Regions from separate parts of the Desulfohalobium retbaense DSM 5692 genome, predicted to be linked through region 1. Evidence: predicted binding sites of a transcription regulator. Region 1 holds the regulator's gene; the other holds the start of a gene.
The links. The regulator sigma-54, encoded in region 1, starts transcription at its own class of promoters, with help from an activator protein. The targets are predictions, from matches to a motif close to CTGGCACGGNNNNTGCTT.
Positions count from the first base shown of each region.

Region 1 (12,112 bases):
AAGATAACGGTGTCGCTCAAAATGGCGCAAGTCATGATCCCGGCGATATTTTTGGGGATTTCCACGCCATAAAAATCATACATGGCTTTGAGCACGGTGCAGGTGCAGCCCACGGGCCAGGTCCAGACTTCCACGGGGTTCGGCGTGGTTACGTCGCCGATCTTGTGGTGGTCGACGATGCCCAGCAGTTCACCCTTGTCCAGATTGTCCAGGCTCTGGGACAGATCAGAGTGGTCAACCAGGAAGACCTGTTTGTCCGTGGCGTCGGCCACCGCTTCCGGGGCGTCGACACCAAACTTGTCCAAAACGAACTTCGATTCAGGGCTGAGCTCGCCCTGGACGCCCGGCACGGTCTCCAGACCAAGCTTGCTCTTCAGATCGGCCAAGGCAATCGCGGCGCAGACCGAATCGGTGTCCGGGCTCTTGTGTCCTACAACATAAACCGGCATAGTAACCTCCTAAGATGTTATTTTCCCAGTATCTTCCCAAGGCATTTGCCCCAAGCAGCGAAACTTTGTGCCAAATAGCACAAAAGAAATCGGCTGCCAAGTGAAAGATGGGCCGTTTTGTCGCCAGCGGCAATTCGAAACCCCCACCCCTATTTGAGCAAACGTGGGATATGCCGGGGTTTCCGGCCCTGAGGCGCCCAGACAACGCTCGCCGGGCTGTGTTCAAAATTTCTCAACCGCAATCCGTGCGCATGCCTGGTCCAGGCCGGTTCGGGAATATCCCAGCGGTTGAATTCCCTTCCAGCCTGACGTTGCCCCACACTGGACTCCGAGGGCAGCACCAAAACCTGGTCACGAAGGAAAGCTCTCAGGTATCAGGAGACGGTCAAGAGACACTGGGCCAAGGGATACCTGTGCTCCCTTTTCATTTTCTGGTTCCTGTCTGGAAACGGAGCGCATTCGCGGCGTTGGCATCCCCGGCCAAGCAGCAGCCAGAGTGGCAACGAGGACAGGGCAACTCAGAAGGTCTGCCCAGGGAATATGACGGCTGGAAGAAACAGAGCGCCGATGGTCATGAGCGCCAGGCCCACACCCCAGAGCGAATAGGCGGTCTTGGTCCGCAGGGCCGCCACAGCCCCAAGCAAGGCCACCCCCCAGACATGAGCCCATTGGAGTTCGAACGGCGCCACCGGCCACCAGGCCCGCAGCCGGGCGATGCCGAGGACAGAGCTCTGGGTGATCAAAAAGAAAAAGAACCCATTGAGCAGGACCAGCTGTATCGCGGAACGCAGCACGAACCGTTCGGGAGCGAACAGTCCGCTTTCTTGGCGCACGCTCTGCAGCAACTGATTGTAATGGGTATTTTGCATGCCCCGGTGCCAGTTCTCGATCCGGGCACCGCATCGTGCCGCGAGCAGGGCGATGATCAGGACCGGCAGAAGGTCCCAAGGACGATACAGGCCCAGGCAATGCGCAGTGGTCAGGGAATAGACAACGGCCAGTTGACCGTGCGGGGGGATATAGGTCCCGGCGGGAAAGAGATCGAGCCAGAAGAGTTCACAAAAAACACCGATGCCTGCGGCCAGTTCCCATTGGCCGGTGACCAGGCCCCACAACAGAGCAAACGACAGCGGCCGGTCCAAAAACCCGATATTGACCACAAAGCGGGCCAATGAAATCAGGCCAAAAAAAAACTCATGGCCAAAACGAACGAGACGCAGGAAGTTACCATAATTCCTTGACCTGTACCGGGGTGTTCGGAACACACCGAAAATCGAGTTCCACGCCTTTGACCGAAAAACTGCGCAGGCAGGCGATGTCTTCCCGGCTCAACGCGGCGTGGTCGCAGACTTGCCGCCGGCCCGGACCGTAATGGATATTGCCGATATTGAGGTGATCGAAGCTGAAACCGAGTTCGAAGGCGCGCCAGGCGTCAGCGCAGGTAGCAAAGAGAAAAAGAACGTTCGCGGCATTGCCAAGCCGGTACTGGCCGTTGATGAGTTGGGGAATGGCATCGACGGTCAGGAAAAAATGGCGGATCCCTGCGGGAATGGCCAGCCCGATAATTTCCTGGCGCAGGTCGTCATGGGCCAGATCATCGTTGACCACGACCAGGGCCTTGGCCCGGGTGTAGGGCAGCCAATTCTCGATAACTTGCCCGTGCACGAGGCGGTTGTCGATCCGAACCCAATACATCATCTCATCCATTGGACACCTTGCGTCGCAAGACTTCCCCGGCCACCAGGATGCCTTGGCGGCCGGCGGACTTCACTTCCACGGCCAGCTCCTGCAGCTCCATTTCCCGGTTCCCCAGCAGCTTGAGCAGCAAGGGAAGATTCACCCCGGTGATGACTTCATAGTCACCGGCGCCGAGCAGGGACATGGCCAGATTGCTCGGTGTACCTCCGAACATGTCGGTCAAAATAAGCACCCCGCTACCGACATCCACTTCTTCGACAGCCTGTTTCAGGGCCTGCATGGATTCATCCATGTCCGTGGAACTGTCCAGGCTGATCGTAATACACATCTCCTGGGGTCCCAGAATATTTTCGGCCGCTTTGAGCAGCTTTTCACCCAGATCAAGGTGGGTGACGACAATCACACCAACCATATGCTTCCTCATCTCTGTGACCGTTTTTTTCGTCAGGCACACAGCATCCTGATCCTGCCTGGTTCCCTTCAGCCCAGTTCCCAGTGCCGGTGCTCCACGGAAACTTCGTATTGGTTTTTGCCCAGCGCTTTGGCCAGGGCCTCGGTCACGGCCACCGAACGGTGCCGCCCTCCGGTACACCCCAGAGCCAGGGTCAGCCGGTATCGGCCTTCGGCCGCATACAATGGCAGAAGATAGTCCAGAAAATCGATGAACCGCTCGATAAACCCTGCCCCCGGATCGCTGTCCAATACATAGGCGGCCACCGGCCCGTCCTTGCCGGTCAGCGGGCGCAGATCCGGCTCGAAATAGGGATTGGGCAAAAAGCGGAGATCAAAAACCAGATCAGCATCCGAGGGGACACCGTATTTGAAGCCGAACGAGGTCAGATAGACCCGCAGACCGTGGGTGGTCTCCTCCAGAAACTGCCACTTGTCCTGAAGATGGCGGCGCAGGTCGTGCACCGAAAACTCTGAGGTATCCACTACCAGATCCGCCCGGTCGCGCAACGGCTCGAGCAGGGCCCGTTCGTGCTCCAAAGCCTGCTCGAGCCCCATGTCTCGGGATTCGAGCGGATGGGGGCGTCGGGTCGTGGCGTAACGCCGGATAAGAACCTCTGGTCGGGCCTCGAAAAAAATGAGCTGCGGGGTCACACCTTCGGCTTCCAGGGTACGTTTGAGCTGTTCCCATTCGGCGGCAAAGTCGCTCTGGCGGACATCGATTCCAACCGCCAATCCCCTGTACCCTCTCGGATTTTCATTACAAAAAAAGCGGACCATCCGTTCGACCATCCGCACCGGCAGGCCGTCGACGCAGAAGAAACGCAGGTCCTCAAAGACATTGAGGCCGGTACTTTTGCCGGCTCCGGCCAGCCCGGCCAGCAAAACAAGGGGAATTTGGCGACAGGGAGACATACACGCTTCGCTCAGTGTTGCAATTCAAGGCCCTCAAAACAGGAGCAACGCCCCATGGTCCCGGAGGCAATACGCCTGACCGGGACCTCGAATGGATCGCTCAGATCAAAGTCCAGCAGCCTAAGTCGCCTGCAACAATTGCCACAAGCCCTCTTTGCCCTCAGCCTGCATGAAGCTCTGCCGAAAGACCTCGTCCTTGAGCGTCCTGGAAATAGTGGCCAGGATGCGCAGATGCATCCCGGCCACGTGTTCAGGCGCCATGACAAGAAAGAAGATGTGGCACGGTTTCTGGTCCAGAGCGTCGAACTCCACGCCCGGCAGGCTGCGCCCGACCACCACGGAGACCTCGTCCAGAACGTCCAGTTTGCCGTGGGGGATGGCAATGCCGTCGCCGATGCCGGTGCTGCCAAGTCCTTCCCGCTCCAGGAGCACCGCTTTGGCGCTCTCCAGATCCAGTTGCGGCCATTTATGCCCCAGAGGGGTGACCAATTCCTCCAACACCCCGGCCTTATCACGGGCCGTCAGGTCAGGGAGAATCAGCTCCCCCTCAAGGAACTCGTTGAGTTGCATTAATACATCCCCGGATCAATCAGTCCAAAATCGCCGTTGCGCCGCTTGTAGATCACATTCACGCTGTCATTCTCGGCATTGTAGAAGACCAGGAATTCGTATTCCAGCGTTTCCAGTTGCATGGCCGCTTCGTCGACGGTCATTGGCTTGGGTTCGTAATGATCGGTCTTGACGATGTTCCGAACCTGCTCGCCGCTTTCCGAGGCCACATACGAAAAGACATCCATGCGCACCGGCTTGGTGTCTTCCATGCGGTGCTTTTTCTTGGCCTTGTCGCGGATTTTCCGCAATTGCGCCTCGACCTTGTCCAGGGCCATGTCGATGGTCGAGTACATATCTTCGCTTTCTTCGAAGGCCGACAGCTTGTTTCCGTCAGCATTGACAACAACTTCGGCCATTTGGCGAATCTTTTCAACTTCGAGGTTGACCTGGATGTCGGCCGATTCGGTGTCGTGGATATATTTATTCAATTTATCAAAACGCTTCTCTGCATAATCCCGGAGGTGATCAGACGGCTCGAAACTTTTGAAATTGAATCTGATCTGCATAGGCGCTCCTTTGTTTTGGATGCCGAGGGCACCGCTTGTGCAAATTCAATCCCCACCTGAGCTGGGAGGAGTTATACCATTCGTTTTCGCTTAGAGGAAGAGGCGATTCCCAGCGCTGTCCGGTACTTGGCCACCGTTCGCCGCGCGATATTGATCTGGAGCTCTTTTTTCAATTCGGAGACGATCTTCTCATCGCTCAAGGGCTTACGGGGATTTTCCTCGCTGACCATCTTTTTGATCGCCGCCTTGACGCTCTCCGAACCGACTTGGCCACCGCCGTCAAGGCCGAGGCCGCTGTTGAAGAAAAACTTGAGTTCAAAAAGACCAAACGGCGTGGCCGCGTATTTGTTTGTCGTCACCCGGCTGACCGTGGATTCGTGCATCTCGATATCTTCGGCCACATCCTTGAGAATGAGCGGCTTGAGCTTGGAAACCCCGTCTTCGAAAAATTCCCGCTGAAACTTGAGGATGCTCTCCATGACCCGGTACAGGGTGAGCTGCCGCTGATAGAGACTTTTCATCAACCAGACCGCCGAGCGCATCTTATCCTGGAAGTACTCCTTTTCCTGCCCGCCGCGTCCTTTGAAGGCCTCCATATAGTACTGACTGATCTGCAGGTTGGGAAGCCCTTCTTCATTGAGCTGGATGACGAACTCGTCTTCATCCTTATAGACGTAGACGTCTGGGCTGATATACGGGCTCGTGGCACCGCCGAAACTGCTGCCGGGCATGGGGTCCAATTCCCGGATGAGCTGGATATAGGTTTCCAGGTCCTCCTGGGTGATCCGGAACTTGCGCAACAGGGGCTTGAAGCGGTGGCGTTCGATATCTTCGAGATGGTCGCGCACCAGGGAGAGCAAAATGGGGTCTTCTTCCCCAGCGGTCTCGAGTTGGACCAGCAGGCACTCGCTGGCGGAGCGGGCGGCCACCCCTACGGGATCAAAACGCTGGACAAATCCGACGACTTCGTCAATCGCTTCAGGCGTTGCCCCAGTGCTGGCGGCCAATTCATCGGTACTGGCCAACAGATAGCCCGTGGGACCGAGATTGCCGATCACGGCCTCGCCGATCTCTTTGTGTTCCTGGCTGAGTTCTGTGAGATGGAGTTGCCACAGGAGGTGGCTCTCCAGGGTATGGTCAGCGGAAAAGCGGGTTTCGTAGGAAGGCAGTTCTTCAGGAATCTCCGCGTCGCGACTGGCCCCGGAAGAGGTGGAGAACACTCCGAGATAGTCTTCCCAGTCGGCGTTACGCGCCAGATCCTTTTCCCCCATGTCCATCGGGGTGTGTTCCTCCCCTTTGGACTCGGTCTCAGGGGCATTGTCTGGCGCGGACTCGTCTTCTTGGAGTTCGAGGATGGGATTCTCCATCAGCTCCTGCTCCACACGTTCTTGCAGCTCCACGCGTGACAATTGCAGGAGTTTGATGGCCTGTTGCAGCTGGGGGGTCATGACCAGCTGCTGGGAAAGTTTCAATTGTTGCCGAAGTTCTAAGCCCATAGGAGATATCTGTCTCTCTCGAGGAAACGTAGGGAATCACTGGTGTTCATGAGCGGATGTCGTTCGTCGGTTGACATGGGGCTGTCTCGTTGTGTGCAGGCTGTCGAGGATCGCAGCAATTGCTCTGATGTCCCCCGTGGCGGAATCGCACGCCTAGTTCCCTCCATCTCCGTCAATTCCAGATGTGCCACAGAAGCCGCGGAGATGCAATTGCACGCGAACTTTCTGGCTGGGCGGGCAGTGGGCGGCGAAGAACGGCCGGAGAATTCGGCAGGGGCGTCATGACAGGCGGGTTGGCCCACATTTGGTGGTTTCCCAGGCCGGTAACGTCCCGACTTGCCCGGTGGCAAGGACACAGCACCAAAGCGCCGCAGGACAACTATAATTCAAATTTTTCGCCGAGATAGACCTGCCTCGCCTTGGCATCGGCAACAATGGTCTCCGGAGTGCCGTCAAGGATGATCTGGCCTTCGTAGACCAGATAGGCCCGGTCACAGATTCGCAGCGTCTCCCGGACATTGTGATCGGAAATCAAGACCCCGATCCCCCGGTTCTTGAGACCGGCCACAATCTGCTGGATATCGTCGACAGCCAGGGGATCGATGCCGGCAAAGGGCTCGTCCAGGAGCATGAATGTCGGCTTGCGGATCAGCGCCCGGGCGATCTCCAGGCGGCGGCGCTCGCCGCCGGAAAGGTGCATCGCCTTCTGATCGGCGAGTTTGGCGATCCCGAGTTCCTGGAGCAGACGATCAGCTTCGTCGCGGGCCTCCTTGCGGCTGGAACAGCTGTATTCCAGAATGATTTCCAGATTCTGCCGCACCGTGAGCTTCCGGAACACAGAGGATTCCTGGGGCAAATAACTCACGCCGTGCCGGGCTCGATCGTGCAGGGGCCATTGGGTCGTTTCCCGGCCGTTGACAAAAACCTGCCCCTGGGTGGGCTTAATGATCCCGACCAGCATATAGAAGGTCGTGGTCTTGCCGGCCCCGTTGGGCCCGAGCAGACCGACGACCTCGCCCTGATCCAGACGCAGGGAGATATCCCGCACGACCTGGCGCTGCCCGAACCGCTTGCAAAGGTCACGGGCCTCAATTTCCGCTGTCTGCATCGCCGAAGCCTTCCTCAGGGGAATAGAACAGGGCCTCGACACGCCCGGAGTCGCCGCCGATGACTTCGCTCCTGTTCTCCTTGAGATACATCTTGATCACACTGCCGCTGATGCTGTTTTCTCCCTGTTCCAGGCGCGGCGATCCTTCGAGACGCAGCATCCCCTCGTCGGGATAGAACCAGGCCGTGTCGCAATAGCCGGTCCGGTTGCCCTCCTGCAGCCGGACATCGCCCTCGGCCACGAGGTGGTCGATGCTCTGGTCACCGCCCATGCCCATGCCGCCTTCAGCGGTGTCTGCCGCCCCGGCCTTGAGAAACACGGTCAAGGTCTCGGACCACAACTCAAAAGTATCCCGAATCGCATGCACAGACCCCTTGAAACGGACCTGTTTGTCGGCGTGGGCGTAGCGCATGGTATCCGAGGTGATTTTGATGGGCGCGGTTTGCTCGCCCTGCTGGGCTCCCAGGGGAGAGGCCATGCTCAGCACCGCCGCCAGCATACCAAGGAACAATAGTCGTCTTCTCATGATTCTCCATCCTCGTCAGGAGCTTGAACGCGGGAGTGCAGTTCCGCCTGGACCCCGCCGTCAACGACAACGGTTTCCGCTTCCAGAAGGATCTGGGCCGACTTCCCGGTCACATGGAGCCCCGGCCAGTCGAAAACCACATCCTCCTCCAGGTCCAGGCGATCCTCCTGGCGGACGAACACGGCCTTCTGCGCCCGGACTGTGCCGTTTTGGTATTCGGCCTGGACATCAGGCCACATGGTCGCCTGGCCGTTATCCTGGTTGTAGCGGCCCCGGGAGGCCCGCACGACGGCCCGGCCGTCCTGCATCGGCAACGTCAGCACCGGCTGCTCCAGGTCCACCATCCCCTGGTCCCGGTCATACGTGGCGTTGGCGGCCCGCAGATCCCATTCCTGCCGGCCCTGTTCTCCGCCCTGAAGATGCACCGAGCGCATGGCCATGTCCACGGGCAGGCTCGGGCCAGTGGTCTCGGACGGCTGGTTCTGCCAGTATGTCCAGCCGAGCCAGCCGCCGGCCGCCATGCCCATCAGGATGATGGCCGCGGCCACTGCTTTCAGCCGGCCCACTGCCGCCACAACGCCTCCCAGCGCCCTTGGGCCGTGAGGAGAAAACGAATCGCCTCACGCACCGCGCCCTGCCCTCCAGGAACGCTGCTGACCCAATCGGCCAGGGCAATGATTTCGGGCTGGGCATTGGCCACAGCCATCTTCAGCCCCACCCGGTTCATGACCGCGGCGTCGACCCAGTCGTCGCCGAGAAAAGCCACATTGGCCCACTGCCAGCCGCGCCGCTCAAGGATGTCTTCGACAAAGGGGACCTTGTTGGTTCGCCCAAAGGAATATTCAGTGATTCCAAGTTCCCGGACCCGAGTGTGCACGGCTCCGGCGTCCAAGCCAGTGGCGACGGCGATCTCCAGTTCAGCCGCCTGGGCGAGCTTGATCCCCAGGCCGTCCTGGACATGGAACCGCTTCCCGATGGTTCCGTCCTGGGAGTAATAGAGGCCGCCGTCGGTAAGCACGCCATCGACATCAAGGACCAGCATCCGAATCTGTTCAGCCCGTGTCCTAGTTTCCATGCACAGCCTCCCGTACCGCCAGGAGGCGGCGGAGTTCTCCGGCCAGCGCGTCAAGGGCCAAACTGTTCGGCCCGTCGCACAGGGCGTGGTCCGGGTCGGGATGGACTTCGAGAAAAATACCGTTGCAGCCGGCCGCCACGGCAGCCCGGGCCAAGGTCCCGACAAATTGCCGCTGCCCGCCGGAACGCGTTCCCTGTCCGCCGGGCAATTGCACCGAATGGGTGGCGTCGAAGACCGCCGGCCAGCCGGTGTCCTGCATGATCGGGATCGAACGCATGTCGACCACGAGGTTGTTGTAGCCGAACGAACTGCCCCGCTCGGTCAGCCAGATGGATTCCCCCCCACCGGCTTCGAGCTTGGCCACAACATTGGCCATATCCCACGGCGCCAGAAACTGCCCCTTCTTGACGTTCACGATCCGCCCGGTCTTGGCCGCGGCCAGAAGCAGGTCGGTCTGGCGGCATAAAAACGCCGGAATCTGGAGGACATCGGCCACATCGGCCACGGGACGGGCCTGTTCCGGGGCATGGATGTCCGTGACCACCGGCAGACCGGAAGCCTCTTTGATCCGCTGCAGCCATTCGAGGCCGGTCTGCAGACCGGGACCGCGAAAACTGTCCACGGAACTCCGGTTGGCCTTGTCGAACGAGCTCTTGAATACCAGAGGGATGCCCAACTCGTCCTGAATGGCGGCCAGCCGTTCGGCTACCCGCAGGCCGAGTTCCAGCTCTTCCAGAGCACATGGCCCGACAATGGCAAACAAAGAGCGCCGGGACAAAGAGAAAAGATCGCTTGCTCCAGTCACCTAGACTCCTTTGCGCTCCTTGGCCGCGCGGATGAATTCCCGGAAAAGCGGATGCGGGCGCATGGGGTTGGATTTGAACTCCGGATGGAATTGGCAGGCCACGAACCAGGGATGGTCGCGCATTTCCACGATTTCCACCAACTCATGATCCGGGGAGGTCCCGCTCAGGACCAGGCCGTTTTCCTCGAATTGGGGGCCGTAGTCGTTGTTGAATTCATACCGGTGCCGGTGGCGTTCCTGGATCAGCTCCTGACCGTAGGCCTGCATGGCCTTGCTGTCCGGGCGCAACTGGCAGGGGTAGGCACCAAGGCGCATGGTGCCGCCTTTTTCCGAGTCCTTGTCCCGCTTTTGCATGCAGTTTTGGCGGTGATCGAACCATTCGGTGATCAGATAGATGACCGGATCCGGGGTGCAGGCGTCGAATTCCGAGGAATGGGCTTTGCCCAATTCCAAAACGTTGCGGGCGTACTCGATGACCGCGCACTGCATACCGAGACAGATCCCGAAAAAAGGAATCTTGTTCTGCCGGGCATAGCCGCAGGCTTTGATTTTGCCTTCCACTCCGCGGCTGCCGAAGCCGCCGGGCACGAGAATGCCGTCGAGATCCTGCAACAGGGAAGCCGGATCACTGGTTTTTTCCAGATCCTCGGCATTGACGTAGACCAGTTCCACGGCCAGATCGTTGGCCAATCCACCGTGGGTCAGCGCCTCGTGCAGGCTTTTGTAGGCCTCTTTGAGATCGACATATTTGCCGACGATGCCGATGCGGACTTCGCCCTTGGGATTGTGCAGCTTGTCCACCAATTGCCGCCACGGCGCCAGGTCGGGGTTTTTGGCCGGCAGCCTCAGCATGATGGCGATCTTCTGATCCAATCCTTCAGTATAAAACGACAGCGGAAGTTCGTAGATGTGGCGCACGTCGATGGCGGTGAAGACCGCATCGGGCTCGACATTGCAAAACAGGGCGATCTTGTCCTTGATGTCCTGCTCCAGGGGAACCTCGGTGCGGCAGAGGATGATATCCGGCTGGATGCCGATGCTGCGCAATTCCTTGACGCTGTGCTGAGTCGGCTTGGTTTTGACTTCACCGGCGGCCCGCATATACGGCACCAGGGTCAGATGGATGTAGAGCACATTCTCCTTGCCCAGATCCGAGCGCAATTGGCGGATAGCTTCCAGAAAGGGCAGCCCTTCGATATCCCCGACCGTCCCGCCGATCTCGATGAGGACCACGTCCTCGTCGTTGCGGGCCGCGCCGGTTACAGCTTGTTTGATCTGGTCCGTGACATGGGGGATGACCTGCACGGTGCCACCGAGATAATCCCCGCGGCGCTCCTTAGTGATCACGGTGTGGTAGATGCTGCCGGAGGTGTAATTGTTGCTCTGGGCCATGTACTCGTCGAGGTACCGTTCATAGTGGCCCAGATCGAGGTCGGTTTCCGCGCCGTCTTCGGTGACATAGACCTCACCGTGCTGGAAGGGATTCATCGTCCCCGGGTCAACATTGATGTATGGATCGAGCTTCTGGATGGTTACTTTCAGGCCCCTGGCCTTGAGAAGGGCTCCCACAGAAGCCGCCGCCAGTCCCTTGCCCAGGGACGAGAGCACACCGCCGGTCACGAAAATATATTTGGTCCGCATGACACCCCGCCTTGTTCGACTTTGCAAAAAAATGAACCTATACCAATTCGGACTGCTTTCCAAGAACCGTGCCCCAGGGCCACCTCCCTCGGCTTCGGAAGTGTGGACATAAAAAATGGGCCCGCCAGTTGACGACAGCCCAGGGCACGGCGTAAGAGCCATTCCAGCAAAAACGTATTTCTACGCAAGCCCGTTTCAGCTTGTCAAGGAAAGGCCCTGTCCCGCACTCTCGCAGCGAACCCGTGTCCACCACGGCCCGCCTGCGGGAAACATTCGTTATAGAGGCGCTCCATGCAAGAAGCTCATGTCCTTGTGCTCACAGGATACGGAACCAACTGCGAACGGGAAACCGCATACGCCGCCCGCATCGCCGGGGCCGATCGGGTCGAGATCGCTCATCTGGCCGATCTCGTTGCCGAACGGGTTTGCATTGCCGATTTCAATTTCCTCGTCTTTCCAGGCGGATTTCTCGACGGCGACAACCTCGGCGCGGCCCAGGCCGCAGCGTTGCGCCTCAAGCACACCCAGACCCGCAGTGGCCGGCTCCTGCTCGACGACATCCTCGATCTGCACCAGCGTGGCGGGCTGATCCTGGGCATCTGCAACGGCTTTCAGCTCCTGGTCAAACTCGGCCTGCTCCCGGCTGCCGGCGGACGGTACCTGGAACGCCAGGTCAGTCTGGGCCACAACGATTCGGCCCGGTTTGAAGACCGCTGGGTCCACCTCGCCTGCCCCCAGCAATCCCCCTGTGTCTTCACCCGGGATCTGCCGCGGCTGTTTTTGCCCATCCGCCACGGCGAGGGCAAAATCGTGGTCCGCGACGAGGCCCTT
Region 1 is NC_013223.1:1,843,988-1,856,099, forward strand. Features, by position in the region: gene DRET_RS07925 (manganese-dependent inorganic pyrophosphatase) at 1-449, opposite strand, end outside; gene DRET_RS07930 (hypothetical protein) at 968-1,714, opposite strand; gene DRET_RS07935 (PTS sugar transporter subunit IIB) at 1,674-2,156, opposite strand; gene DRET_RS07940 (PTS sugar transporter subunit IIA) at 2,149-2,559, opposite strand; gene rapZ (RNase adapter RapZ) at 2,628-3,512, opposite strand; gene DRET_RS07950 (PTS sugar transporter subunit IIA) at 3,633-4,082, opposite strand; gene hpf (ribosome hibernation-promoting factor, HPF/YfiA family) at 4,082-4,630, opposite strand; gene rpoN (RNA polymerase factor sigma-54) at 4,702-6,126, opposite strand; gene lptB (LPS export ABC transporter ATP-binding protein) at 6,506-7,234, opposite strand; gene DRET_RS07970 (LptA/OstA family protein) at 7,215-7,760, opposite strand; gene lptC (LPS export ABC transporter periplasmic protein LptC) at 7,757-8,335, opposite strand; gene DRET_RS07980 (KdsC family phosphatase) at 8,314-8,835, opposite strand; gene kdsA (3-deoxy-8-phosphooctulonate synthase) at 8,825-9,640, opposite strand; gene DRET_RS07990 (CTP synthase) at 9,641-11,281, opposite strand; gene DRET_RS07995 (phosphoribosylformylglycinamidine synthase subunit PurQ) at 11,573-12,112, shown strand, end outside.

Region 2 (12,112 bases), 1.3 Mb from region 1:
CGGCAGGGTTTTCAAATCCCTCTTCCACGGCGTATTCGATCTCCACACCTTTGGTGACGACCTCGGGGATCGGTCCCCGCCGGATCAGCTGAGCAAAGAGATCGTTGGCCGGAGGCAGCAGCACCCACCAGTCGGAACTGTCGGAGATGCAGTGCATGCCCAGGTTATTCCAGGCCAAAAGGACATAGTCGTCTGAATCGGGGTCAAACGGGGGCACAGCATGCTGCCGTTGCGCAATGGCTCCGGCTTCGTGCGGTTCGGCCGGTTTCTTGCCGTGAAGATCAGAGACGATGTAGGCGGCAAGGGCCTTGCGTTCCTGTCGCGTGCCCATAAACCGGGGCATGTAGTCGTTGAGTTTACCAAGCCCGTCGAGTTGGGCGTCCATGGCGAACAGATCATATTTGGCGGTCAGCGGCAGAATATCGTTCTGCGGACCGTCCACAGAATGGCAATTCATGCATTGCAAGCGGAATATTTCCCGGCCCGCGGCCTGGCGGTTGTCCGGGGTGACCGTATCGAAACTGGTCCATTTGGCGCTGGCGAGAAAGCCTTGGGCGTTGATGCGCTCTTCCTGGGAGGTCAATATCCCGTTGGAGTACATGTAGTCGTAAATCAGATACGGGTGGCGCCCGGCTTCACGGATATATTCAAAACTGCCCATATATCCGAGGGCCAGGGCCATGAGCACAAAGGCCAGCGGGCGTTGCCACCTCCGTCCCCCCCGGGCGGTCAGGAGCAGGCCGCCGAGAAACACGGCCCCAGAAAGCCAGAGAAAGGCTTTGAAATACGGCACGAGCTCCGGAGAACGGTCAAGAATGAGTTCCCGGGCCGGCTCCGGAACCGATTGCAGATACCACCAGCCGGAGGCGACCAGAAAGACCATCGGCACCAGGAGCCACCGTGCGTTGTAACGGATCAATTGCGCCCGTGCCTGCTGATCTTTCATGAACGTGGCGGTCACAAATCCAAAGACGCCAGCCAGGACAATGGCCATGAAGGTCCGGAAGACGAGCGACGACCAGAAGGTGGGATTGAAGAAGCCGTGCCAGAAATTGCCGGTTTGCAACCACTCGCCCGGCGTCAGCATAAAGGCGATGATGCCGTTGATCAGAAACAGGGAAGCCCAGGCGGCGCCGAAATAGATCCAGCCCACGGTGAGGTGGCGTTGCTGGTCCATTTTGCCGAAGGTGTAGAAATAAACGAACAGGGCCACGATTTCGACAACAAAAAAGACCCATTCCGTGGCCCAGCCATACAAAAAGTTGTGGATCAGGACCGAGGTCGCGCCCGGACTGAGCACCGAGATGGTAAACCAGATCCCGACGCCGGTCAGGCCCCCGAAGACCATGGTCAAAAGCAGAAAAAACTTGGCGTGCTTGCGTGTGTATTCCAGGATGGACTTCGAGTTTTCCCGATACGCCTTGCGCTCGGTCAAGACGAGGAAAAGTCCGCCGCCAACAGCGAAGTGGGCTACAAAGACATGGACGATGGCCATCAGCGCGATCGGCAAGCCGCCGCCAGCCGCAAAGAGTTCCCAAACCGGATAATTCATGGCCTAGACCTCCTTCCCTGTCTTGGCGGCCAAACGGAGCAGATACACGACCATGGCCATTCCGGCGACAAAGACGAGCAAAAACAGGACCAGCGGCGAATATTCCGGATCGAGCCTGAGATCGGAGAGGGTGAAATACGGCTCCAGGTAGCCGGCCCGGACGAAGTCGCGCATCACGGCCATGATGGAAATGGTGGCGACCAGGGCTACCGCAGCCGGGACCGGACGGCGCTGAAACCCAAGCAAGAGCAACAGTACCGCCCCGCCGATACCGAGAACCAGCAGCGCTGTGGCCAAGGAATCTCCGCCCATGAACTGGAGCATGACCTCCCGTTTCAGGGTGATCAAAAACCAGATCCCAATGACCATCTGGGCCAGAGTAGCATAGGTAAACCACTGCATGCCCCGATTGATGCGTTGCTCACGCTGCTCCGTGGAGGGCTGGGCGGTCTTGGCGGCCCACAGGGCGACGAAAAGCCCCCCGACCGCCACCGAGGCGACCATGAAATGGAGATAGCGCGGAATCAGCGTCGGGTCGGAGAGATTCAAAAGCATTCCGCCGGGGGAGGCGAAATACCGTTCCCAGGCCTCGGGCCGGAGCATGAGGGTCATATTGTTGGTAAAGACAAAGCCCACTGCCAACAACAAGAAAACCGCCGAACCGATGACCCATTTCCGCGCCCCCGCCAAACGCTGGTACCGAAAGTTATAGAGATACGCCAGATAATATGCCAGAATAACGAGAAAAACTACAGCGATCCAGTACACTGCGATAAGAACTGAACTGACATAAATGAACTGGCCATAGAGGACCTGCAGGAATAATAACGGGGCCACGCCCAGATTGACCGTAAAAGCAATGATGTAGGTCAGCTTATGGGACAGGGCTTCGGCCACGGTCCCCTCGCCGCCCTGCGCCCCGCCGCGGAGTTCATCGACAAAGGCGATGATCCCGGCACCGAGCATGGTGTTCATGAACAAGAGATGAAGGACAAATGTCACCAACAGCAGGACATAATGCCACCCCCACGGCACAGGGATAGCGTCGGCGACGGGAACAAGGGATGACGGGTCCATACCCCCTCCTGAGAACCTTGAGAAATGAATGGAAAAAGTGGACTGGACGGGGGCGGCCGGACAACGCCACGGCAACAGCAAAGCGTGTCTTTCGTTTGCCCCCTTGCAAATCTGACCGGTCCCCGCACTTGCCACCATAGGGGCGATCGCTCCGGGGATGGGGGATCTTCCCCACGCCCTGGAAGCGATGTGCGCCTGGCAGGCGAAAATCCTGTGCGAGGTACAAGTCCAGTCCGACCGATCGCAAAGGCCTTGAATGCAAGAGCCAGATTCTCGAATCCAAGGTTTTCGGCGCAGCTTCAGGCTATACGGAGATCCCGTCCGGAGGTCAAATCCCGGGCTCCTGGTGCTGCTGGAGGCTTGCCAAAGCCGAGGAAAGAAGCCACAACACCCCCATGTCCACCATGTATCTTCTTCTTTTTGATGTAGGCAACACCAACACCAAAATCGGGCTCTCCCAGGACGGGCGACTGCTCGGATCGTACAGTTTCCCGAGTTCCACTGCGGATACAGCCGACACCTGGGGCTTTCGCGTCCTGGAGATCTGCCGCTACTGGGAACTGGCTCCAGAAAAGCTCACTGCCTGGATCATTTCCTCGGTCGTGCCGCCGCTCAACGACGCTCTCAAGGTTGCCGGGGACCGTTTTTGTGCCTGTCCCGTCCATTTTGTCCCCAAAGATATCGGCGTGCCGCTGGAGAACCACTACGCCCGGCCCCAGGAGGTCGGTGCCGATCGCCTGGTCACAGCATTGGCCGCCCGCCGCCGTTTTGCCACCCCGGCGATCATTGTCGTGGATTTCGGCACAGCCACGACATTCGACTGCATTCAGGACAAAGCCTATCTCGGAGGGCTGATTTGCCCCGGGGTCTTGTCCTCGGCCAAAGGCCTGGCCCTGCAGACAGCCAAACTGCCCCAGATCAGCCTGGAGCTCGACAGCGATGAAGTCCAGATCGGCATGTCGACCTCCACAAGTCTGAACCACGGTTTCCTCTTCGGTTTTGCCTCCATGATCGAGGGGTTGTGCGCCCGAATCCAGAAACACCTCTTCGGCGAGGTCACCGTTGTGGCCACGGGCGGCTTTGGGCGTCGCCTGCAACCGGTCTGTCCCTGTCTGGAGCATGTCGAACCCGATCTGTTGCTGCAGGGGCTGCAATACGCCGCCGATCAGCTCAGCTGCGACATCCTGGGCGGACAGCCGTCCTCATCCCAGCGCCGGAGTTGATGCGGCCCCGTTCCAAACCCCCAACCGTCTCCCCTCTGGCCCTGTCCGCGGACCCGGGTTCCGGCCAACGTCCGGAGTCGCGGTCTGTGTACCGGCCAGGTTTCACATAATCAGCAATCATAAAAGGAGCGATCCTATGCGTAGCAGCACTATCACCTCGGTCTGGGCCAGGGAAATCCTGGACTCCCGGGGCAACCCCACCGTTGAGGTCGAAGTCGGTCTGGAAAGCGGCGACACCGGTCGGGCCGCTGTCCCTTCCGGGGCATCGACCGGCGCCAGAGAAGCCCTGGAATTACGGGACAAGGACGCCAAACGGTATAACGGCAAAGGCGTGACCAAGGCGGTAACCAATGTCATCGAGGAAATCGGCGACGAGATCGCCGGGCTGGACGCGGTACGCCAAAACGAAGTCGACGAACGGCTCCTGGAACTCGACGACACCGACAACAAATCCCGCCTCGGCGCCAACGCCATGCTCGGGGTTTCCCTGGCTGTGGCCCGTGCTGCCGCTGCCTTTGTCGGCCTGCCGTTGTACAGGTACCTCGGCGGCGTGAACGCCAAGATCCTGCCCGCGCCGATGATGAACATTCTCAATGGCGGGGCCCATGCCTCCAACAACCTGGATATCCAGGAATTCATGATCATGCCGCTGGGCGCGGACAGCTTCTCCGAAGCCCTGCGCATGGGCGCCGAAACCTTCCAGGCCCTCAAAGGGCTGCTGGCCCAGGACGGGCTGGTCACCGCCGTTGGCGACGAAGGCGGTTTCGCCCCCAATCTCAAATCGAACAAGCAAGCCTTCGAATACATCATGCGGGCCATTGAAAAAGCCGGATACGTCCCCGGCAAACAGATGGCCCTGGCCATCGACGCCGCCGCCTCAGAATTCTTCAAGGATGGCAAATATGTTTTGGCCGGCGAAGGCAAGACCTTGAGCGCTGACGAACTGGTCAAACTGTACGCCGAATACTGCAACGAATTCCCCATCGTCTCCATTGAGGACGGGCTGGCCGAAGGCGATTGGGACGGCTGGCAGCGGCTGACCCACGAACTCGGCCACGCCGTCCAGCTTGTAGGCGACGACGTCTTTGTCACCAACCCCTCTCTGCTCGCCGACGGGATTGCCGAAGGGGTCGCGAACTCCATTCTCATCAAACTCAACCAGATCGGGACCCTGACCGAGACCCTGGATACCATCGAGATGGCCCGGGAAGCCTCGTACACCACGGTCATTTCCCACCGCTCCGGGGAAACCGAAGACCACTTCATCGCCGATCTCGCTGTGGCCACGAACGCCGGACAGATCAAGACTGGCTCGCTGAGCCGCTCCGACCGTTTGGCCAAGTACAACCAGTTGCTGCGAATCGAAGAGGAATTGGACGAACAGGCTCTGTATCTCGGCCCCGCCCTGGCCATGACCTGGTTCGAAGCAGACTGAACCGGTCTCAGTGTACCGACCAAAACAGAAAGGCCCCGCCGGAGCGCGCTCCGGCGGGGCCTTTTCACTCCACTTCCCTGGAGCCAGGAACAATATGCCTACCGGCCCTCGAGTCCCCCTGTCTGACGCAGGGCCTCGTACAACAGCACGGAGGTGGCGTTGGCCAGATTGAGACTGCGCACCTGCCCCCAGATCGGGATGCGCACGAGTTCTGCGGCCTGCTCGCAGATCGCGGAGGGCAACCCACTGCTCTCCGGGCCGAGGACGATATAATCTTCTGTGCGAAACGCAACAGTATGGTAAGCGGCTCCCTGGCGGGCGCTCGAAGCCACCAGACGGGCCCCTGATGGCAGAGAATCGCAAAACGAAGGCCAGTCCGGCCAGACCGTAAGGTCCAGGTGTGGCCAATAGTCGAGGCCGGCCCGCTTCAAATACCGGTCCTCCAGGCGAAACCCGAGGGGCTCGATAAGATGCAAGGGCGTTGTGGTCGCGGCACAAAGACGCCCGATATTGCCAGTATTGGGAGGGATTTCAGGTTCAAAAAGAACAATCTGCATGAGGGGGTCCCAAGGGATTCACGGAATGGAAGGGTCTGCACCGGACGCTGCGAACGATTCTGCCATCCCCAAGAGAGGGTACGGCCATTGCCATACCGGCTGCATGGCTCCGGGTGTCGGCATAAAAAAGACCCTGCCGGAGCAGGGCCTGGGAAGAACAGGATGGTGGGCGGTACTGGATTTGAACCAGTGACTTCCACCGTGTGAAGATGGCACTCTGACCAACTGAGTTAACCGCCCAATGGAAAGGCTTTATAGCCAAAACAGCTTTGGCTGACAACCACTTTTTTGACACAGACATGAACCGGTTCTGGAGTTTTGCTCCCGGCCTGCAAGCTGCCTTCAGCGCCCCAAGAGCCGTTGCTTCCTGCCAACACCCTGACCGGCAAACACCCTGCAAAACCCTAAAACTACGCCCACGCTCTTTTTGCAGGCCAGGGGCAAAATTTCAGAACTGGAGTTCCGAAATTCACACATTCGAATCCCCCCGTGCGGGCCCCCTCTTTTGGCCGGGGCCTGGACGCGAGGCCGCTTTTGCAGTAGAGGCGTCTGCATGCATGAAATGTCAATCGCACAAAGTCTGGTGGAAATCCTGCAGGATGAGATGACCAAACACGGCGTCAGCCGCCTCAAGCGGGTCAAGGTCAAACACGGCCGCCTCGCCGCTGTGGTCCCCGAAGCGCTGGACATGGCCTTTCAGGCCCTGACAGTGGAGACGGATATGGCCGGGGCAACGTTGGAGTTAGAGGAGGTGCCAGTACAGGTGCGCTGCAGCGCCTGCGGCGCCGAATTCGCGCCCGAAGAGGCATCCACGCTCTACCTCCCCTGTCCCCAATGCGAGGAACCGTTTGGTCACGAGATCCTGAGCGGCAAAGAATTGTACATTGATGAGTTGGAGGCGGAATAAATGCAGATTCCCGTGGTACGCGATATCCTGGAACAAAACGACCAAGTGGCGGAAGAACTCAAATCGCTGTTTGCCGAAAAAAATATCCTGGTCTTGAACCTGATGAGTTCGCCGGGGGCAGGGAAAACGACCCTGCTGGAACACACCCTCCACGCCTTGAAGGAGGAATTCGGCATCGGGGTCATTGAGGGCGACCTCCAGACCTCGAACGACGCCGAGCGCGTCGCGGCCACTGGGGCCCAGACCATCCAGATCAACACCGACGGCGGCTGCCATCTGAGCAGCAACATGGTCAAAAAGGCCGTGGAGCAATTGGATCTGGACCGGCTGGACATCCTGTTCATCGAAAACGTCGGCAACCTTGTCTGCCCGGCTGAATTCAACCTCGGCGAGGATCTCAAGGTCACCTTGCTCAGTGTCACCGAGGGCGACGACAAGCCCGAAAAATACCCCTACATGTTCGCTCTGTCCAAGGTCGTGCTCCTGAATAAGGTCGATCTTCTGCCCTACGTCGATTTCAGCCTGGAACGCGCTGAGCACTTCGCCCGGGCGGTCAACAAGGAGACCCAGGTCTTCTCCCTTTCCTGCCGCGAGGGCGACGGGCTCGACGAGTGGTACGAATGGCTCCGCGGCGCGGCCAAAGACAAGCGCACCCACTCCTGATTCCAGGGGCTACCGGCGAGACCACGTTGCGGTGTCATCAAAGACCGTGTTCCGGATTTGAACGGCCTGTGGGGTGCGGTGGATTACGCCAGTCAGCCAGGACAGCGTCCGACTGATTGACCACCGCCCCGCGGACCGCGATACGCCATTTTTTCCAGGCCGAGGCGAAACTTCGGAACCGGGTCGCCCGAGGCCAGCATTTGAATTCTCTTGGACGCAAATTGGAAGAACACCATGGCGTTTCCCGACAATTTGCCCTGCGAGGCCATCCTGGACAGCATTGCCGACGGGGTGTTCACCGTGGACCTCGAATGGACGATCACCTCGTTCAACCGGGCCGCCACTCAGATTACCGGCATCGCCCGCCAGGATGCCGTGGGGCAAAAATGCTGGGAGGTCTTGCGGTCTTCGCTGTGTGACGGCTCTTGTGCCCTGGAGACCTGCCTGCGGGATGCCACCTCCATCAGCAACAAATCCATTTTTATTATCCGCCCCGACGGGAGCAAAGTGCCCATCTCCATCAGCGCGGCCCCATTGCACAACCACCAGGGCGAATGCATCGGCGGCGTGGAGACCTTTCGGGACCTGAGCGCCATCCAGGTCATGCGCCAGGAGATGGAGCAACGCTACACCTTTGAAGACATCGTCGGCAAAAGCGAAGCCCTGTCCAAGATCTTCCGCATCTTGCCGCAGGTGGCCCAGAGTCCGTCCTCGGTTCTGCTGACCGGCGAATCGGGCACAGGCAAGGAATTGTTTGCCCGCGCCCTGCACAACCTCAGCCCGCGCCGACAGGGCCCTCTGGTTGTAGTCAACTGCGGCGCCCTTCCCGAGCACCTCCTGGAATCCGAACTTTTCGGCTACAAGGCCGGTGCGTTCACCGACGCCAAAAAAGACAAACCCGGCCGATTCCAACTCGCCGATGGCGGGACCCTGTTTTTGGACGAGATCGGCGATCTGCCTCTGGCCCTGCAGGTCAAACTGTTGCGGGTGTTGCAGGAAAAACAGGTCGAACCCCTCGGCGCTGTGGCTCCGGTGCCTACGGACGTGCGGATCATCGCCGCCACCAACCGGGACCTGGAACACCTTGTTCGCGAAGGCCGGTTCCGCGAGGACCTCTTCTACCGTCTCAATGTCGCCCAACTCCGACTGCCCCCACTGCGCGAGCGGCAGGAAGACATCCCCTTGTTGGCCAACCATTTCATACGGCGCTTCAACCTCCTGCAAGGTAAAGAGGTCCAGGGCATTTCCGAGGACGCTCTGGCCACCCTTATACGTCACGATTTTCCCGGCAACATCAGGGAGTTGGAAAACATCCTCGAATACAGTTTCATCCTGTGCTCTTCAGGATTCATCCAACTCGAGCATTTGCCGGAAAAATTCCATCCTCAGGAGGCAAGTTCCCCGAACACCAATGCCCCCATGACCATGGAAGAGGTCAAGGTCCAAGCCGCCCGGCAGGCCCTGGCCCGCAACCAGGGCAAAAAAATGGCCGCCTGCCGCGAACTCGATATCAGCAAGGATACCCTGCGCCGCCTTTTGCGCCAGGGGTAAACAAAAAATTCGCCCTCCATACACCCAAAAGACAAATAATTCGCCCATCCTAGCCCACCGAACCACTCCTTCTTTTCTCTAATTGCCTGACAAAAATAGAAAAACAAAATCGGCACGGACATTGCTATAAGTAACTCACAGAGCGCAAATCGACCCGTTCTGAAGAGTACTGCCAATGAAAATTTGTCTGGCCATATACCAATCACGCCTCGCGGCGTTGTTCGACAACGCCACCGGGTTGCAGGTCTACACTTGTGAGTCAGACAACACTATTTGCCCCGCAGGTGATATCTCCCTCCCATTTGGCGACCCTACGCTCCGGGTTTCAGCCCTATCTTCCTGCGGGGCAAATATTCTCCTTTGCGGCGCCATAAGCGGTTGCACCACGCGCATGATCCAGGAACACGGCATCAATGTCTTCGGCTGGCTCCGCGGAGACATCTCCACTGTGCTTGAGGCTTGGCGCGAAGACAGGCTGGAAACGCTTTTGATGCCGGGATGCCGCGGATTTCGCTGCTGCCGCCGCTTCCGCGGGCCGCATACGACGCAATAACGGGTAAGGAGGATTCCCCCATGAAAATTGCTATCACCGCCCAAGGCCAGGATCTCAATGCCCCGCTTGATCCCCGCTTCGGACGAACCGGCGGGTTCATCATCTACAATACCGATTCCGGTGAGTTTTCCTACATGGACAACCAGCAGAACCTGGCTGCCACTCAGGGAGCAGGAATTCAAACCGCGCAAAACGTCGCCGACACCGGGGCTCAGGCGGTCTTGACCGGCCATGTCGGCCCCAAGGCCTACACCGCTCTGCAGCGTGGCGGGATCGACATCTATCTGCTGCAAAGCGGTACCGTGCAGGAAGCGATCACCGCCTTTGAAAACGGCGAACTGACCGCCGCAGCCGGTGCCGACAAACCAGGCCACTGGTAATACATCGGTTTTCCACAGGATCTCAGACAACAACAAGCGGCCCCTTTGCGATTCACGCACACCGGACCGCACTGACGACCCTTCAATTGAAGGAGGTGCTCCTATGCCAGGACTCAATGGAACAGGCCCGTTTGGCGAAGGCCCCATGACTGGACGTGGTGCCGGACGGTGTTCCGGTGCCGTTCAAAACCAGGGATTTGGTTTCGGCCGTGGCCTTGGCCGCGGTTTTGGCCGCGGCTTCGGTAGGGGATTCGGGCGCGGATTCTGTCGCTGGGGTGTCAATGCCGCTCCAGGTGTTCCGGCCCAGCCCATGACCGCGCAGGACGAAGAACAGGCCCTGAACACACAGCTCTCCTGGCTCCAACGCCAGGTGCAAGCCCTTCAGGACCGTCTCGCCCAACTCCAGGGCGACACAAAATAAGTCCCCACGGACACGCGGCCTCTTGAAAATGACGCTCCTTTGATCAGCAAGGGAGCGTTCATTTCCGTGTGGCCCGCACAGTCCCCAACCTTCCCGCCACACACAGCAGGGTGCAAACGCGGGTGCTTGGAACAGGAGGGATGTCCTATGGCGCATCCACGTTCATGTCCCCAAACAATGGCCAACCAAGGCCACCAAGACAGCTTTTCCCGGTCTGTCCCTGAAGCTGGGGGCGCGTGTTTTTGTCCATGTTGCGGCGAGCGCTTCCCTCGCAAAAGGGGGACACCTTGTGTGGACTCCCATTGTCCCGTGTGCGGCGGCCCCATGACCAGTTGCAAATCCTGACTGAGGGATCCCGCAGTCCGGGCAGCAATCCCCGGGGCCGTCACAGAATACCTGCGAGACCGCAACTCCCCCTTGAATGCGCTCGTATTGCCCAGGAACGCACCCAGGATACGCAGCATTTTAAACGGGTTGCTGCTTTATACCCAAGAGGAACGTTCAACGGGCTCGAGCCCCATTTTGAGTTGTATCCAACGCGCCAGACTCGGCCCCACCCAGGCAGATGCAGGCAGTGAAATCCGGCACACTGGGGGCGCTGACCTTCACGGCCACGCCCGGCTGCGGTCTGGCAAGGAGAAGCATATATGCGTATCGCCATTGCCAGCGGCAAGGGAGGCACGGGGAAAACAACCGTGACCACCAACCTCGCCGCATATGTATCCCAAAACACCCATGGAGTGTCGCTTGTCGACTGCGACGTCGAAGAGCCCAACGCCCAATTTTTTCTCGATGCCCACTGGGAATACGAGGAAGCACAACATGTCCCTGTTCCCGCCATTGACCAGGAAACCTGCCTTGGAAGCGAGTGCCGGCAATGTGTCGAGGCCTGTCGCTTCAAGGCCCTGATCTGGATGGTCGATGAAGTCATGGTCTTTCCGGAACTCTGCCACAGTTGCGGCCTGTGCGAGACCATCTGCCCCGTCGGGGCTGTCGGCCAGAGCCATCGCACCATTGGCGACGTCAGACAGGGCAGCGGTCACGGCGTAACGCTGACCGGCGGTCTGATGCGCGTCGGCGAAGCCATGGCGCCTCCCTTGATCCAGCGGGTTAAAGCCAAGGCCCCGGAAACGGCCGAGGTGACCATATACGACTGCCCGCCCGGCACATCCTGTCCGGTTATCGAAGCCCTGGACGGGGCCGACTACACCGTGCTGGTCACCGAACCCACGCCGTTTGGTCTCTATGACCTCCAATTGGCGGTCGGCCTGCTGCGCAAACTGGGCAAACCGTTCGGGGTCGTGCTCAACCGTGACGGCATGGGCGATGACCGGGTCTTGGACTACCTTGAGGCCGAAGGGATTGATCTTCTGGCCCGCCTGCCCCACAGCACCGAGGCGGCCGCAGCATACTCCAGGGGCGAACTCCTCGTTGAGGCGCTGCCTGAAATGCAACAAGCCTACGCGGATCTGTGGTCAGGGATTGTGGAACACATGGCGGCGGAAAAGGAAACGGTATGAAGGAACTCGTTATCATCAGCGGCAAAGGCGGGACCGGAAAAACAAGTATTGTTGCCGGCCTTGCGGCGGTCGGCCCCAAAATGGTGCTCGCCGATTGCGACGTGGACGCGGCGGATCTGCACCTCATCCTGGATCCCGCCGTGGAGCAGACCCACGATTTTTATAGCGGCGAACTCCCGGCCATCGATCCGCAAAAGTGCACTGAATGCGGGGTTTGCGCCTCCTCCTGCCGCTTCGGCGCTATTTCCGAGGACATCGAAATCCGCCTCGAAC
Region 2 is NC_013223.1:544,780-556,891, reverse strand. Features, by position in the region: gene DRET_RS02255 (cytochrome ubiquinol oxidase subunit I) at 1-1,552, opposite strand, end outside; gene DRET_RS02250 (hypothetical protein) at 1,556-2,629, opposite strand; gene DRET_RS02245 (type III pantothenate kinase) at 3,025-3,852, shown strand; gene eno (phosphopyruvate hydratase) at 3,989-5,287, shown strand; gene DRET_RS02235 (tRNA (cytidine(34)-2'-O)-methyltransferase) at 5,386-5,844, opposite strand; tRNA gene DRET_RS02230 (tRNA-Val) at 6,008-6,084, opposite strand; gene DRET_RS02225 (hydrogenase maturation nickel metallochaperone HypA/HybF) at 6,398-6,751, shown strand; gene hypB (hydrogenase nickel incorporation protein HypB) at 6,752-7,414, shown strand; gene DRET_RS02215 (sigma-54 interaction domain-containing protein) at 7,649-8,965, shown strand; gene DRET_RS02210 (NifB/NifX family molybdenum-iron cluster-binding protein) at 9,141-9,518, shown strand; gene DRET_RS02205 (NifB/NifX family molybdenum-iron cluster-binding protein) at 9,539-9,898, shown strand; gene DRET_RS02200 (DUF5320 domain-containing protein) at 10,002-10,319, shown strand; gene DRET_RS02195 (nucleotide-binding protein) at 10,967-11,839, shown strand; gene DRET_RS02190 (nucleotide-binding protein) at 11,836-12,112, shown strand, end outside.
Region 2: DRET_RS02210 (NifB/NifX family molybdenum-iron cluster-binding protein) is a predicted target of sigma-54. The motif match lies at 9,075-9,092, and genes of this name have one in related genera.